Regions from separate parts of the Lysinibacillus sp. BS3 genome, predicted to be linked through region 2. Evidence: riboswitches for the same ligand, from Rfam matches in the RefSeq annotation. Region 2 holds a riboswitch; the other holds the start of a gene.

Region 1 (7,195 bases), 230 kb from region 2:
AGAAATACAAGATACTATATTAGCCAATAAATCTTTTCATGAAGTGTTTCAATCAGATGAGCCGATTATTAAAGAAATGATGATGCCTTCTTCAACTGATCAAGAAAAGATGGAATCTTATGTCGTACTTGGTTTTCCCCTAAATGTTGAAAATGCAGTACATGGAGCTGTCTTCATCTACCAAAGCCCAGATGCGCTACATAAAACGTCTAAGGAAACTACGAAAATTGTCTTTTTAGCAGCCTTCATAGCATTTGTGTTGACGACATTCTTCGCATTCTTCCTTTCTTCACGTATAACTTCGCCATTAAGAAAAATGCGTGAATTAGCTTTTGAAATTGCAAAAGGGAATTTTGAAGCGAAAATGCCTACTACCCAAAATGACGAAATTGGTCAGCTTGCCGTTGCCTTCAACCAAATGGGCCGTCAATTAAAGCATAATTTAGAGGTTATCAATCAAGAAAACGAACAGCTTTCTAATATTTTGACATCTATGACAGATGCAGTGATTACGTTTAATAGAGATCGTACAATATTATTAAGTAATCCACCAGCCGAACGTCTGATGCAAAAATGGTTTGTCAACAAAGGCTCCCAAAGTGCTAAACCAATTCCACCTGAGCTGTATCATATGCTTGATCATGCACTGATGTTTGAGGATAAACTAGAAGAGGAAATTGAAATGGATGGCAGCTATTATACATTTACCATTAGTCCTCTTTATAGTGGGGAAATGATACGTGGTGCTGTCGCTGTTATTCGTGATATGACTGAACAGCATCGCTTAGAAAAACTAAGATCGGATTTTATTGCGAATGTCTCTCATGAGCTTCGGACACCGATTGCCATGCTTCAAGGTTACTCAGAAGCATTAATGGATGACGATTTTATTCAGGATCAGGAAGAGCGAAATGAGATTACCAAAATTATTTATGATGAATCGAAGCGAATGGGTCGCCTTGTGACAGATTTATTAGATTTGGCACGTATGGAATCAGGGCATATGACTCTTTATAAAGATGAATTACCAATTAATTCTACTTTTGAACGTATTACACAAAAATTTGCACAGGTAGCAAAAGAAAAGCACGTTCGTCTGCTGTTTGAGAGTGAATTTAATGACGAGGCCATGATTAATATAGATGAGGATCGCATTGAACAAGTGCTTACAAATTTAGTTGACAATGCCCTGAGACATACAGATGAAGGGTCTGTGACTGTAAAAGTAGAGCAGGAGCCGACATTTGCTAAAATATCTGTTCAAGATACAGGACATGGCATTCCTCAAGAGGACTTACCCTATGTCTTTGAACGTTTTTATAAAGCAGATAAGGCACGTACTCGTTCCAAGGGTGGAACTGGTCTCGGCTTAGCCATTGCTAGAAATATTGTGAAGGCACACTCAGGTAATATTATGGTAGACAGTGTGTTGAAAGAGGGTACGACCTTCACGTTTTATTTACCGTTCGATTAATAACAAGTATTGCTATTAATTGGCTGTAACTTCTATGAATGTAAGACGACAAATATTATAGAACGGGGGTGGAGTGCTTTGAATGACTCCGTGTTCCATCGACTATACGATGCATATCACCAAGACGTGTTTCAGTTTTTAATATATTTAGTAAAAAACCGTACACTTGCCGAAGATTTAGCACATGAAGTTTATGTACGAGTGTTGCGCTCATACGATCAATTTGCAGGCAATAGTAGTGAGAAAACTTGGCTATTTGCTATTGCTAAAAATGTAGCAATTGATCATTTTAGAAAGCAAGCTGTACGTCAAAAGCATTCACATGATTTCTTTGACTGGGAAACGGAACAGCTCCATTCAACCACGCCATCACCGGAAGATATGCTACAGGCCAGTGATGAATTTATGCAGGTAGAATCAGCACTTGAAAACTGTACAGGAGACCAAAAAATGGTCATTATTATGCGCTATTTTCAAGATTTATCGATTGCAGAAACAGCGCAAATACTAGATTGGACAGAAGCTAAGGTAAAAACGACCCAGCATCGAGCCATTAAATTTTTAAGGCAACAGCTACAGCCGATTAGAGAACAGGAGGCGAAACGGCAATGACGCATAAGCCATTTGATGATGAACAGCTTGAACATGTCTTGAACAATGCCCCTAAGCTTTCTGACCGCCGTTCAAAAGAAGAAATATTAAATCGGTTAATGGCAGATGCTCGCTTGCAGGATAATAGTCACCTACAAGAAGCGATACAACAACCTATAGAGAATGAAGAAGCACAACAAGAAAGTAAATCTTTAATACAAGATGAACGACCATCACGATTTAAGTTCCGAAAAATGCCGATTTTTACGAGTGTAGCAGCAGTTTTCGCGATAACGGTACTCGTTGGCTTCATGTTCATGAATAATGACGCTAGCCAAAAAGATCTAGCTAGTACGCCAGAAACGGCTAATTACTCTACGTTACAGGAAGATCGTTCTGCTAAAGAGGCAGCTACCCAGGATGAGGCACTTCAATCCAGTATTGTATCGGAGCATGAGCGTATGTTATCTTTACGGTCGTCTGTCTATGAGGAAGATGTGAAAGATGCTGTCGTTTTCCGTATTGGTTTGGCAGGACGCGATGCAGAAAGTGTTCCAATGACATATGTGATACCAAATGAGCGTGTAGCAACTGATTTTGGAACTGAAAAGCCTTCTACCCTACAGATGTATGAAAAATATGCTCCTCAAATAGATGAAGAAGCCAAAGGGTTTACGGATTATCATCCTTTTAAAGGTGAACTGAAGGAGAAGGAAGACAAGCTTGTCCACGTATTACCAAAGGACAATGACTATGATGTTGCATCAGCTACCGTTAATGAGTACAAAGGGACTTTAGAGGATACCTTCTCGGATTCTGAATATACGGAAGTTGAGATTCAAAATGAAGATGGCACACCTTATGAGTTTTCTCAGGAGGGTGAGCCAAGTCAAGCTATGTCATTAACAAACGCCAAGCATTTTAATTATTATTTATACCAAGATGGTAGTGGGGCAGAATATCTGTCACCAGATTTCCGTCAAACATTTGCTAATGTTACAGAGGCACTTACACTAATGAAAAACAAAAATGATGATGTTTATGTAACAGTGGTTCCTGAAAATGTAACATATACCGTGAAAGAGGAAGCAGAAGGTGTAGTCGTAACATTCGATATTCCCTTAGATTTAGCATCGATGGAGCCAATTCGCGCTACCCAATTGATTGAAGCTATGATGTTAACTGCTGCTAGCTTTGACCAACAATTACGCTTGGATAATGTGGTCCAAGAAAGCTGGGAAGGATTCGATTTAAAAACGTATTTGCCAAAGCCTGTGGGGCCAAATAAACAATATATGCCTTAGTCAAAATCAAAAATGGAGCATTCCTGTAACATGGAATGCTCCATTTTTACAATACTTACAAATCTAATCGGAATTTTTTAAGCAGAACTATTTACTTTTTCTTAATAATTAATTATAGTAAGGTTGTAGTATAAAATAATATGATTCATCTTCGGGGCAGGGTGAAAATCCCGACCGGCGGTAATAGAGTGGTGAACCGTTAATGTTTCCATTAACTCGAATGGTTTATGCTTCGCTCTTCAGCCCGCGACCTGTGCAAATTTATTTGCATGGCTGACTTGGTGTGATTCCGAGGCCGACAGTTAAAGTCTGGATGGGAGAAGATGGAGGTACGATCGTCATTCATTGTTATGAAATAAACTATGACCGAGCGCTTTTTTTGTATGGCTTTTTAAACAGTGCTCAAAAATAGTTTAAATTGACGCCTATTCGTCATGCCTTTCTCCCTTGTGCTCTTTATGCATAAGGGTTTTTTTCGTGCTAACAATTGAAAGATCGTCACCTTTCTTCTTGCGAGATTGAATCAGCAAAGAGGAGAGAGTTTTCTATGAAGAAAAATGTTAAACTTCAATCGTTTATTACGATTGGCATGCTGAGCAGTATTTCGTTTTTATTAATGCTTTTTAATTTCCCAATTCCACCATTCCCAGCATTCTTGGAAGTCGACTTTAGTGATATGCCTGCATTAATAGCAGCCATCACAATGGGGCCTGTAGCTGGTATTTTAGTAGAATTATTTAAAAATGTATTGGATTGGATTTTCTCTGGAACGCCAACAGGTGTGCCAGTAGGTCATATTGCCAACTTTGCAACAGGTATTTTATTTATTTTGCCTGTAAGCCTTATTTTTAATCGCTTTAAAACAATTGCTGGTCTTGTTGGAGGTTTAGCGACTGGAACAGTCGTAATGGCAGTAGGGATGAGTATTTTAAACTACGCAGTATTTTTACCGATGTACACATACTTCTTAGGAATGGAACCTGTTGTAGGTGACTCACTTTATAAAATGATTATCGCTGGGATTTTACCATTTAACATTGTGAAAGGTATTTTATTAACGGCTATTATGGCGTTTTTATTTACAACTATGCGCAAGTGGATCGACCGCCAGCGTTCTATCTATATAACAAAATAATTTTTACTAACCTCGGGTGAACATACCTGAGGTTTTTTGTTGGAAGGAATGATGGATAGGGAAAGGTGTGAAGAATAGAAAGGCAAAACTAACGGATAAATATAGAAAAAAGTAATGGGGTAAAAAAGCTAACTAGTACTTTATAATTATAACCTAGTCGAAAGCTATATTTTCATGTAAAATAGAGAAGAGTTTAGAATGTTTGAGGAGTTTGAAGAGATGAGTGGAAAAAAAGGACAATGGTCTAGTAAATTAGGTTTTATTTTAGCATCAGCTGGTGCGGCGATCGGACTAGGGGCAATTTGGAAACTTCCCTATGTAACAGGACAAAGTGGTGGAGGAGCATTTTTCCTTATCTTTGTGTTATTTACCTTGTTAATAGGACTACCGATGTTATTGTCCGAGTATGTTTTAGGACGTGGTACACAATCCGAGGCTGTAACAGCGTATAAAAAAATTGCTCCAACTAAGCCAGGCTGGGCTTGGATTGGTCGAATGGGCGTGCTAGGCTGTTTTTTATTATTAACTTTTTATAGCGTAGTTGGAGGTTGGATCTTTATTTATAGCGGGCTAGGTGTAGCTGGCGCGGTAATTGATCCAGCAGTAGATCCAACTGAATTATTTGGAAAAATTATAGGCACGCCTTGGATTACGCTAGTTGGTCTAGTGTTGTTTACATTAGCCAACGTACTTGTGATTTCATTAGGTGTACAAAATGGGATTGAAAAGGCCAATAAATGGATGATGCCGTTACTTTTCATAATGTTCATTGTCCTTGTTGTGCGTGCAGTTACATTAGATGGGGCAATGGAAGGGGTAAAATTCTTCTTATGGCCTGATTTCTCGAATATTACGGGTAAGGCATTATTAGAAGCCCTAGGGCAATCGTTCTTTGGGTTAGCAGTAGGCTTTTCTTGTTTAGTTACATATAGCTCTTATCTAAAAAAAGATGTCAGTCTTCCGAATTCAGCGGGTTCTGTAGTGCTGTTAACTGTGCTTGTTTCATTTTTAGCAGGTTTAGCGATTTTCCCTGTTGTGTTCGCCTTTGATTTAGAGCCAGCAGCGGGTCCAGGTTTGCTATTTATGGTGCTACCAACAGCATTTAGTCAAATGCCATTTGGTGAAGTGTTTTTAGCCATGTTTTTATTGCTATTTTTATTTGCTACATTAACGTCATCATTTAGTTTATATGAGATTATCGTCGCGGCATTTATGGAGCATAGTCAGAAATCCCGTCCAATGTGGACACTTTTACTTGGTATAGTCGTATTTATTGCAGCTATTCCAGCAGCACTTTCTTCGAGTGTTTTATCGGATATAATGATTTTTGAGAAAAGTATCTTTGATGCAACCGATTTTTTAGTGTCGAATATCATGCTTCCGCTAGGGAATTTATTCATTGCTATTTTTATTGCCTATGTAGTGGATAAAGATTTTGTGAAGAGAGAATTGCTAACGGGTAGTCAAATGGGACAAGGCTATTATTCGACATATCGTATGTTAATGCTAGTTGTTGTACCGATTATCATTCTAGTTGTGTTTGTTAATATGCTACTGCAGTATTAAAGAAAAGGTATATTCTGCCATAGGAAAAATACCTTCTCTTAGTGTTAAAAACATAACAGCCAATAGAAAGGTAGAAATGGATTTCTATTGAAGGCTACTTGCTTTCCTGTGGGCGAGTGCTAGCAGCTTCCTCCGTGTAGGGGCTCACCTGTCTCGTTAACCCACGGGAGTCAAGAAGCCTTCCACACCAACCCAAAAAATCTCAATCTTTTTAGTAAAGGTTTTCAAATAAAGTAAAGGAGTTCATTACTCTTTATGAAGAGGTGTTGTCACTCAGCACTTCACCGCATTGAAAATAAGAGCCTATCCCCTCTAAGAATCCAGATAATGGGTGATTTGATCACTATGCTACTATGAGGTAAAGACACTTTGGAGAATGGTTGATAGCGTCACTCCTATGGGATTTAGCGGCTCATCGGACGCCCCCCTGGAAAGGACGCTGGCGGAACGGAAATCAACCTCTCGCCTTGCAAAGTTGCTATTTCTACCGTTGACTTCTTCTTTTTTTAACAACATAAAAAGGTGTATTCCGTCTAATAGGAATACACCTTTTATTATGATTATAGAGATTAATAATCGTTAAGTGATAGCTCACCTAGCCAATCTTCTTTAATAATCTTCCTTGCTTGTTCTTCACTTTCGGCAATAGGGAATACTTTATCAACCTGTGAAATAGCGAATAAGTTGCGAATGAAATCATCGACGACAATAATGGCGATTTTCTTATCTTTTACAGACACCTTCTTAGCAAAATTAACGATCATACCGAATCCAGTACTATCAATATTTGTTACCCTTTGCATATCGATAATGTATCCGTGTTTTGTGTCTAAGCTAAGTGTTTGCAGCTCTGACTTTATTTCTTCAATCATCCCGTATTCTAAATCGCCTGTAAACGCAATCACAATATAATCAGCCTTTGTGTCAATATTCATTGCAATTTTCTTCTGATTCATCCTATAGCGCCTCCATTTTTCTTTTCTTGTTTGGGGATTTATTCAAACTTAAATTTATTCACTTCATTTTGTAATTTATCAGCAATTGATGATAACTCATCTGAGCTTTGTGTAATTTCGGCAACAGTCGCATATTGCTCTTCTGAGGTTGCGGCAATCTCTTCTGTAG
Region 2 (7,195 bases):
TTGTCCTGATCCAATCATTTTCTTTAGATTTGCCATCTCAATTGCAGACATTGCAGCATCATAGCCTTTATTACCAGATTTCGTTCCTGCACGTTCAATTGCCTGTTCAATATTTTCGGTAGTAACAATTCCAAAAATAACAGGTACATTCGTTGACAATGACACATTGGCAATGCCTTTTGCCGATTCATTACAAACATAGTCATAGTGTGTTGTAGAGCCACGAATAACAGTACCTAAACCAATAATAGCATCATATTTCTTCGTTTCTGCCAGTTGTTTCGCTATAAAAGGAACTTCAAAAGCTCCTGGCACCCATGCAACATCAATAGATGCAGAATCAACCCCATGACGAGTTAAACCATCCATTGCCCCATCCAATAATTTGCTAGTAATGAACTCATTAAAACGACCCACTACTACTGCAATTTTCAAATCCGTTCCAATTAATTGTGCTTCAAATGTTTGACCCATTGTTCCTTCTCCTTTTTACATAGAAATTTTAGTTTTATTAGTGGATAATTGTTTACGATAAGCAACCAATGCTTCTATCGAGATCATTTTTAAGCCATGATGTGCAGCGTAATTTGTTAGTTCTTCAAACCGAAGCATGTGCCCATCATCACCCATAATTTCGCAAATAACACCTGCAGGTACGCTATGACAAAGCTTCGCTAGATCAATAGTGGCCTCCGTGTGCCCTCTCCGTTCCAGCACTCCTTGCTCTTTCGCAATCAACGGAAAAATATGGCCTGGTCGACGAAAATCAGTTGGCTTAGCTTGCTTTTCTATCATTCTTTGTATCGTTAGCGCACGCTCAAAGGCGCTAATCCCTGTCGTTGTTTCTACATGATCGATACTTACCGTAAATGCGGTTTGATGGTTATCTGTATTGTGCTGAACCATTGGATATAAATCTAGCTTTTGTGCAAGCTGCTGCGAAATCGGCGTACAAATTAAACCTCTACCATTGGTTGCCATAAAGTTGATTGTTGCTGGTGTGATGAATTCAGCGAGTGCCAGAAGATCTCCTTCATTTTCTCGATCCTCATCATCAACCACCACAATCATATTGCCCTGCCTTAAATCCTCTATGGCTTCTTCAATTGAATGTAGCACGATGATCAACTCCTATTCTGTGATTTAAAAACCATGTTGTGCTAAATAATCTCTTGTAATAGCTGGCGTTGTTTGCCCCTTTTTTAATTGCCCTATAATGTATTTTCCAACTAAATCGGTTTCGATATTAACGATTGCTCCAACCCTCTTCATACCTAAAACGGTTTCTTTGTAAGTATGAGGAATAAGTGAAATTGTGACACTATTGGCTTCAACATGAAAAAGGGTTAAGCTTGTGCCATCAATTGTTATGGAACCCTTTGGAATACAAAAGTTGGTTAGCTCCTCTGACATTTCGATATCAATATAAACGGCGTTTGCTACTGGACGTTTTCGCAAAATTTTGCCGACTCCATCAACATGACCAGCAACAAAATGGCCACCAAATCGTCCATTAGCAGGCATGGCACGCTCCAAATTAACAGAATCGCCTATTGCCAGCTGCTGTAGATTTGTTGCTTTGACTGTTTCAGGCATAACATCCATCGTAAGCTGCTGTTGTGTGAAATTTGTCACTGTTAAACAAACTCCATTGACCGCTATACTGTCACCAAGCTTGACATCCTCCGTTATCTTAGCTGATTGAACCGTAATTTCCATACTGTCCCGATCGCTTTGCACGGCTTTTATGATACCAATATCCTCTACAAGTCCTGTAAACATTCCATCACCTACTCTACTTTATTAGCACTTCTATCCTTTACTTTTAAAGTTGATCCACCTGTTTTTGTGCCTTATCCTTCTCCCTTCTCTCGTTAGCAATAAAAAATAAAAACCCCTTTACATCAAAGGGGTTTTGGGAGTATAAGACATCAACAAATAAGCCTATTTGAAAACAATTTTTTCATAGACCGTCATCTCATTCGTTCTTCTCCCATCCAGACTATCACTGTCGGTTTTGGATTTGCACCAAATCAGCTTGCGCTCACGGACTTTGAATTGCTTCATCACCGCCGATTGGGAATTTCACCCTACCCCGAAGAACATCTTCTATTCGATTGTAGCTAAATCAGAACCACCAGTCTAACTGGTGGTTTGCTCTACGCGTGAAACGCTGGGGTACTGGCCCATGTCTAAAGACACACTGAAAGGTCCGCCAACCGCACTCCGTTTTCACGCTACCACTAAAGTGGTTTTATTATTTTCGCTTTTTTGCTTGTATTTCTTCTCCTGTAAATGGATCAATGAATTCTTTCATGGTCATTTGATCCTCAAGTATATCCTCTTGCAATTGATTTTTTATATATTCCTGTATGATTTTTCTGTTTCGTCCTACTGTATCTACATAATATCCGCGACACCAAAACTTCCTATTTCCATATTTGTATTTCAGGTTCGCATGCCGATCGAATATCATTAAACTACTCTTCCCTTTCAAATAACCCACAAACGATGAAACACTTATTTTTGGTGGAATACTCACCAACATATGAATGTGATCAGGACAGGCTGTGGCTTCAATGATTTCTACTCCTTTTCTTTCACATAACTGGCGAAGAATTCTACCTATATCTGCTTTGATTTGTCCATAAATAATCTGCCTTCTATATTTTGGCGCAAAGACGATGTGATACTTACAATTCCATGTCGTGTGTGCTAAACTTTTATTATCCATTTGGAGCCCCTTTCGTACGAAGTCGGTTGACCAGACCTGATTTCATTGTACGGCTGGGGTTTTTTTCTTGTCCATAGCTAGAAGCTCTTTGGAACCCCTCGCATAGCAAGGGGTTTTCAAAATATACAAAAAAACTTCCCACAAGATGATTGGGAAGTTTTGTAATAAATGCATAGTCAAATAAACCTTCTAAATTAGTATCAATTTAAAAAGTTCGCATTTTTACCCTTCTCCCATCCAGACTGTAACTGTCGGTTTTGGATTTGCACCAAATCAGCTTGCGCTCACGGACTTTGAATTGCTTCATCACCGCCGATCGGGAATTTCACCCTACCCCGAAGAATATTTTTATTTAGCTAGTCTTACGATAACACTATTTTATTATATTATCCATCCTTCTTTTTAAATTTTTTTCGAAGCATAAATTTTAAACAGCTCTGACTCGACTTGAAAAATGTAAAAGATATTATTAAAATGATGACATTTAACCTGTTTATGGAACTTCTTCATCAAAAAAACGTTCCTTTACAAGTGACTATTCAGTCTAGCAGTTTGGAGGTCATTTACTTGACATTTTTTAAAAATATACCTTTTAAACAAGCTATTTTCTATGCCCTATTAGCACTCTGTTGTGGGGTTTCGATCGTTTTCGTACATCATAACGAACAATTTTATGATCGACCGATAGCGGAAATAACGCAAGTGGATGTAACAGCATCAGAACCCATGACAGATATGTATGAAAATGAGGATTTTTTGTTTACACAGGAGATTATGGCCATTATCAAAAATGGTCAGCATAAGGGGCAATCCATTCATTTGACGAATGACTATTCTTCGTCTGGTGCTTTTGATCAAGAATACCATGTAGGCAATGAAATCTTTGTCACGCTAGATGATCGCAAAACACAATCTGTTTTAACAGGAACCATTCTCGATTTAAAACGAGATCAAACCATGGTAATGATTGCATGGATTTTTATTTTTGCCCTACTTATTGTAGGTAAAAGACAAGGCTTATTTTCTATCATTAGTTTGAGTGTCAATGCTGTGATTTTATCATTCGCATTAGATCTTTATGTGAAGCATGGGGGCGTAAGCCTGTTATTAGTCAGCGGCATTTGCGCCCTGCTATTTACGATTATTTCGCTACTACTTATTAGTGGATTGCATACAAAAACATATGTAGCCATCGTGTCCACACTTTTAGGCACTGTTATAGCGCTTATCATAAGCTCTATTGTAATGTGGTTGACAGGTGAAAATGGTCTTCGTTATGAAGAAATGCAATTTTTAACACGTCCTTATCGTACTGTCTTTATGGCAGGTTTATTTATTGGCTCACTTGGGGCAGTAATGGATGTTTCTATTACAATGGCTTCCTCAATTTTTGCTTTATACGAGCAAGATCCTACAATCTCTGTCAAGGCTCTTAAATCTTCGGGACATGAAATCGGTAAAGATATTATGGGTACCATTACAAGTATCTTATTCTTTGCCTACCTTTGCGGCTCCATACCTATGATTATTCTCTATTTAAAAAATTCTTCCACATTAGGGCTTACATTGTCCTTAAATCTTTCTTTAGAATTAGCCCGTGCCTTAGCAGGGGGTATTGGTGTTGTCCTTACGATTCCTATCAGTCAGTATACCGCTATATTTTTCATTAATCGAAAGAGGGTTCAAGGATGAATGTTGTCGTCTTATTAGCAGTTATATTATTCGTGTTAATGGTACTTGTCGGCGGTAGACAGGGGATACGCTCATTTCTTTCTTTATTCCTAAACTTTGGTGTGCTCTTTGTCACCATTTTTTTAATGACAAACCCTAAAAATAGCCCCATCATCTTGACGTTTATTGCCTGTACGGTCATTAGCTGTATTAGTCTTTTCTATATCAATAAAACAAACAGTAAAACCATTACAGCCTTTATCTCGACGATGGTGACGATAGGTGTGTTACTACTCTTTATTACCTTTGTAACGGAAAAGTCGATGATCCAAGGGTTTGGCGAAGAATCAACTGAAGAAATCAGCATCTTTTCTCTCTACATTGGTGTTAATTTTGTGCAGATTGGTGCATCAGTCATCATTATGAGTACGATAGGTGCCATTATGGATGTAGCCATTTCCATCGCTACCTCTATGCATGAGATTTTTTATCGCAATCCTTCGATTAGTAGAAAAAAATTATTTACAGCTGGCTTAAGCATAGGAAGAGATATATTAGGAACCTATACCAATACGTTATTTTTTGCTTTCTTTGGTGGCTATTTAAGCTTATTAATCTGGTTCAAGGACCTCTCCTATTCGATTGGGGAAATTGTTAACTCCAAGGTTTTTAGTGCCGAAATGACAACCATTTTTTGTGCAGGAATCGGCATTGCATTGATTATTCCGATTGCCGCCTGCATCAATGCCTTTTATTTAATTCGAACACGCGAAAAAACAGAAAAACTTTTATAAAAATTACCAGTACCTATCATGCATTTGTGATAGGTGCTCGTCGTTTCTCCTCTAATTCATTCAAAAAATGAATGCTATGTCAAAAATGTTTGTCCAAATTGTGAAATCGTATAGATGAAGCTAGAATTAATACTTACATTCGAGAAAATTTTTTTGCTATAGTAAAAATCAGAAAAGCCAGTATCGTGGAGGTGTACTGGCTAATAGGAAAAACGATCGCTGATAATCCACATCACGATAACATCGTCATGGTCATTTTATTGTGCAGAAAATAAAAGATTGCTAGAAATTCGTCTATTAATTTCTAAATATTCTGTATTTTAATCTCCTATGATCGTCTAACATTTATTAAAGGAGCTTTTACTGTGAATAAAGAAATAAAAACAAGTCCGATTATGGCTGCTCTCTTAGTAGCTGGCTTTGTAGGATTGTTTAGTGAGACAGCATTAAATATTGCACTTGGAGAGCTAAGCCTGCTCTTCGATGTGGACGCTACAACCATCCAATGGCTTGCAACAGGATACTTTCTCACATTAGGCATTTTAGTACCTGTAACAGGCATTTTAATGCAAAAGTTTACTACTCGCCAAATGTTTATGGCGTCTTTACTCTTTTCGATAATCGGTACTATACTTGCCGCAGTCGCACCCGTTTTTGCTGTCCTACTTTTAGCACGTATTATTCAAGCAGCAGGACTTGCGATTATATTACCTTTAACGCAAAATGTGATTTTCACAATTTTCCCAGCTAATAATCGTGGTAGTGCTATGGGCGTAATGGGTCTCGTTATTTTAGCTGGACCCGCTTTCGGTCCAACCTTGGCTGGGATGATTTTAGATAGTTTGTCCTGGCACTGGATATTCTGGGTTACCATCCCCTTCCTATTATTCTCCATTATTTTTGGCTTTATCTTTATTCCTAATGTAAATGAAATAAAGCAGCTGGCTATTGATCTTTGGTCCATTCTCTTATCTACCATTAGCTTTGGTGGCATCGTTTATGGTGTCAGTGCTGGCGGAGATTTAGGCTGGTCAAATATTACTGTACTAGGCACCATTTTGCTAGGTGTAATCGCCTTATGTTTATTTGTAATACGTCAATTGAAAATGCAACATCCGATGTTAAATTTGACAGCGTTTCAATACCCCATGTTCGTGTTAGGTCTTCTTATGAATATGATTACCTTCTTCAATATGTTGTCTATGCTGGTAGTGCTTCCTATGTATATGCAAATGGTCCTTTTCGTATCGGCTTTTGGGACAGGTTTAATGTTGCTTCCTGGTAGTCTATTAAACTGTATATTAGCCCCTACAATTGGTAAATTCTTCGATAAATATGGCCCTCGTGCAGTCATTACGCCTGGCACTATACTTGTTGTAATCGGGTATGGACTTTATGCTTTATCTGGTACAGAAACAGCTACTTGGCTATTAGTCGTAACGCATATTATCATGATGCTTGGTGTTGGAATGGTATTAGCCTCTGTTCAAACAAATACGCTGAATGCCTTACCAAGACAATACTTTCCAGATGGCATTGCGATTACACAAACCTCTCAGCAAGTTTCTGGTGCAATTGGTATTGCTGTGATGGTGTCGTTGTTCTCAGCAAAACAACAGCACCTCCTAAGTGACATAACAACTAATACGCAAGAAGCAGCAGCTTCAGGTTCGGCCTTTGTCTTTTCTATCAGTTTTGTTCTGGCAATAATCAATGTCATACTCTCCTTCTTTTTGAAAAAAACACAATAATGTCGAGGTGTCTCAATGGACTTTTGAGACACCTCCTTTTGTTGTACCATTTTCATTGCAATCGCCGTATTTTCTGATAATATTTACCATAAGATGTTTACGTACGCTCAAAATGGTTGTTATTTCAAGAATACTAGATGCCCATTCCATGTAAAATTTTTTAGCATAGAACGTCAATACAACGAGATGAAAAAGGAGAAAGTTTGCAATGAAGCATATTATCTTTGATTTTGATGGGACGCTTG

The links. Region 2 has a riboswitch for FMN ahead of tnpA (IS200/IS605 family transposase). Riboswitches for the same ligand answer to the same signal wherever they lie in the genome.
Region 1: it holds a riboswitch for FMN, as region 2 does, so the genes downstream of both, AAJG31_RS07340 (ECF transporter S component) here and tnpA (IS200/IS605 family transposase) in region 2, are expected to answer to the same signal.

Annotation. Positions count from the first base shown of each region.
Region 1 is NZ_CP154860.1:1,409,425-1,416,619, reverse strand. It holds gene AAJG31_RS07355 (ATP-binding protein) at 1-1,474, shown strand, start outside; gene sigX (RNA polymerase sigma factor SigX) at 1,553-2,086, shown strand; gene AAJG31_RS07345 (RNA polymerase subunit sigma) at 2,083-3,369, shown strand; FMN riboswitch at 3,513-3,698, shown strand; gene AAJG31_RS07340 (ECF transporter S component) at 3,917-4,504, shown strand; gene AAJG31_RS07335 (sodium-dependent transporter) at 4,724-6,070, shown strand; gene AAJG31_RS07330 (STAS domain-containing protein) at 6,640-7,026, opposite strand; gene AAJG31_RS07325 (methyl-accepting chemotaxis protein) at 7,065-7,195, opposite strand, start outside.
Region 2 is NZ_CP154860.1:1,178,225-1,185,419, forward strand. It holds gene ribE (6,7-dimethyl-8-ribityllumazine synthase) at 1-474, opposite strand, end outside; partial or broken gene ribB (3,4-dihydroxy-2-butanone-4-phosphate synthase) at 493-1,119, opposite strand; gene ribE (riboflavin synthase) at 1,144-1,782, opposite strand; FMN riboswitch at 1,982-2,107, opposite strand; gene tnpA (IS200/IS605 family transposase) at 2,258-2,734, opposite strand; FMN riboswitch at 2,956-3,081, opposite strand; gene AAJG31_RS06180 (YibE/F family protein) at 3,302-4,426, shown strand; gene AAJG31_RS06185 (YibE/F family protein) at 4,423-5,199, shown strand; gene AAJG31_RS06190 (DHA2 family efflux MFS transporter permease subunit) at 5,565-6,950, shown strand; gene AAJG31_RS06195 (HAD-IA family hydrolase) at 7,159-7,195, shown strand, end outside.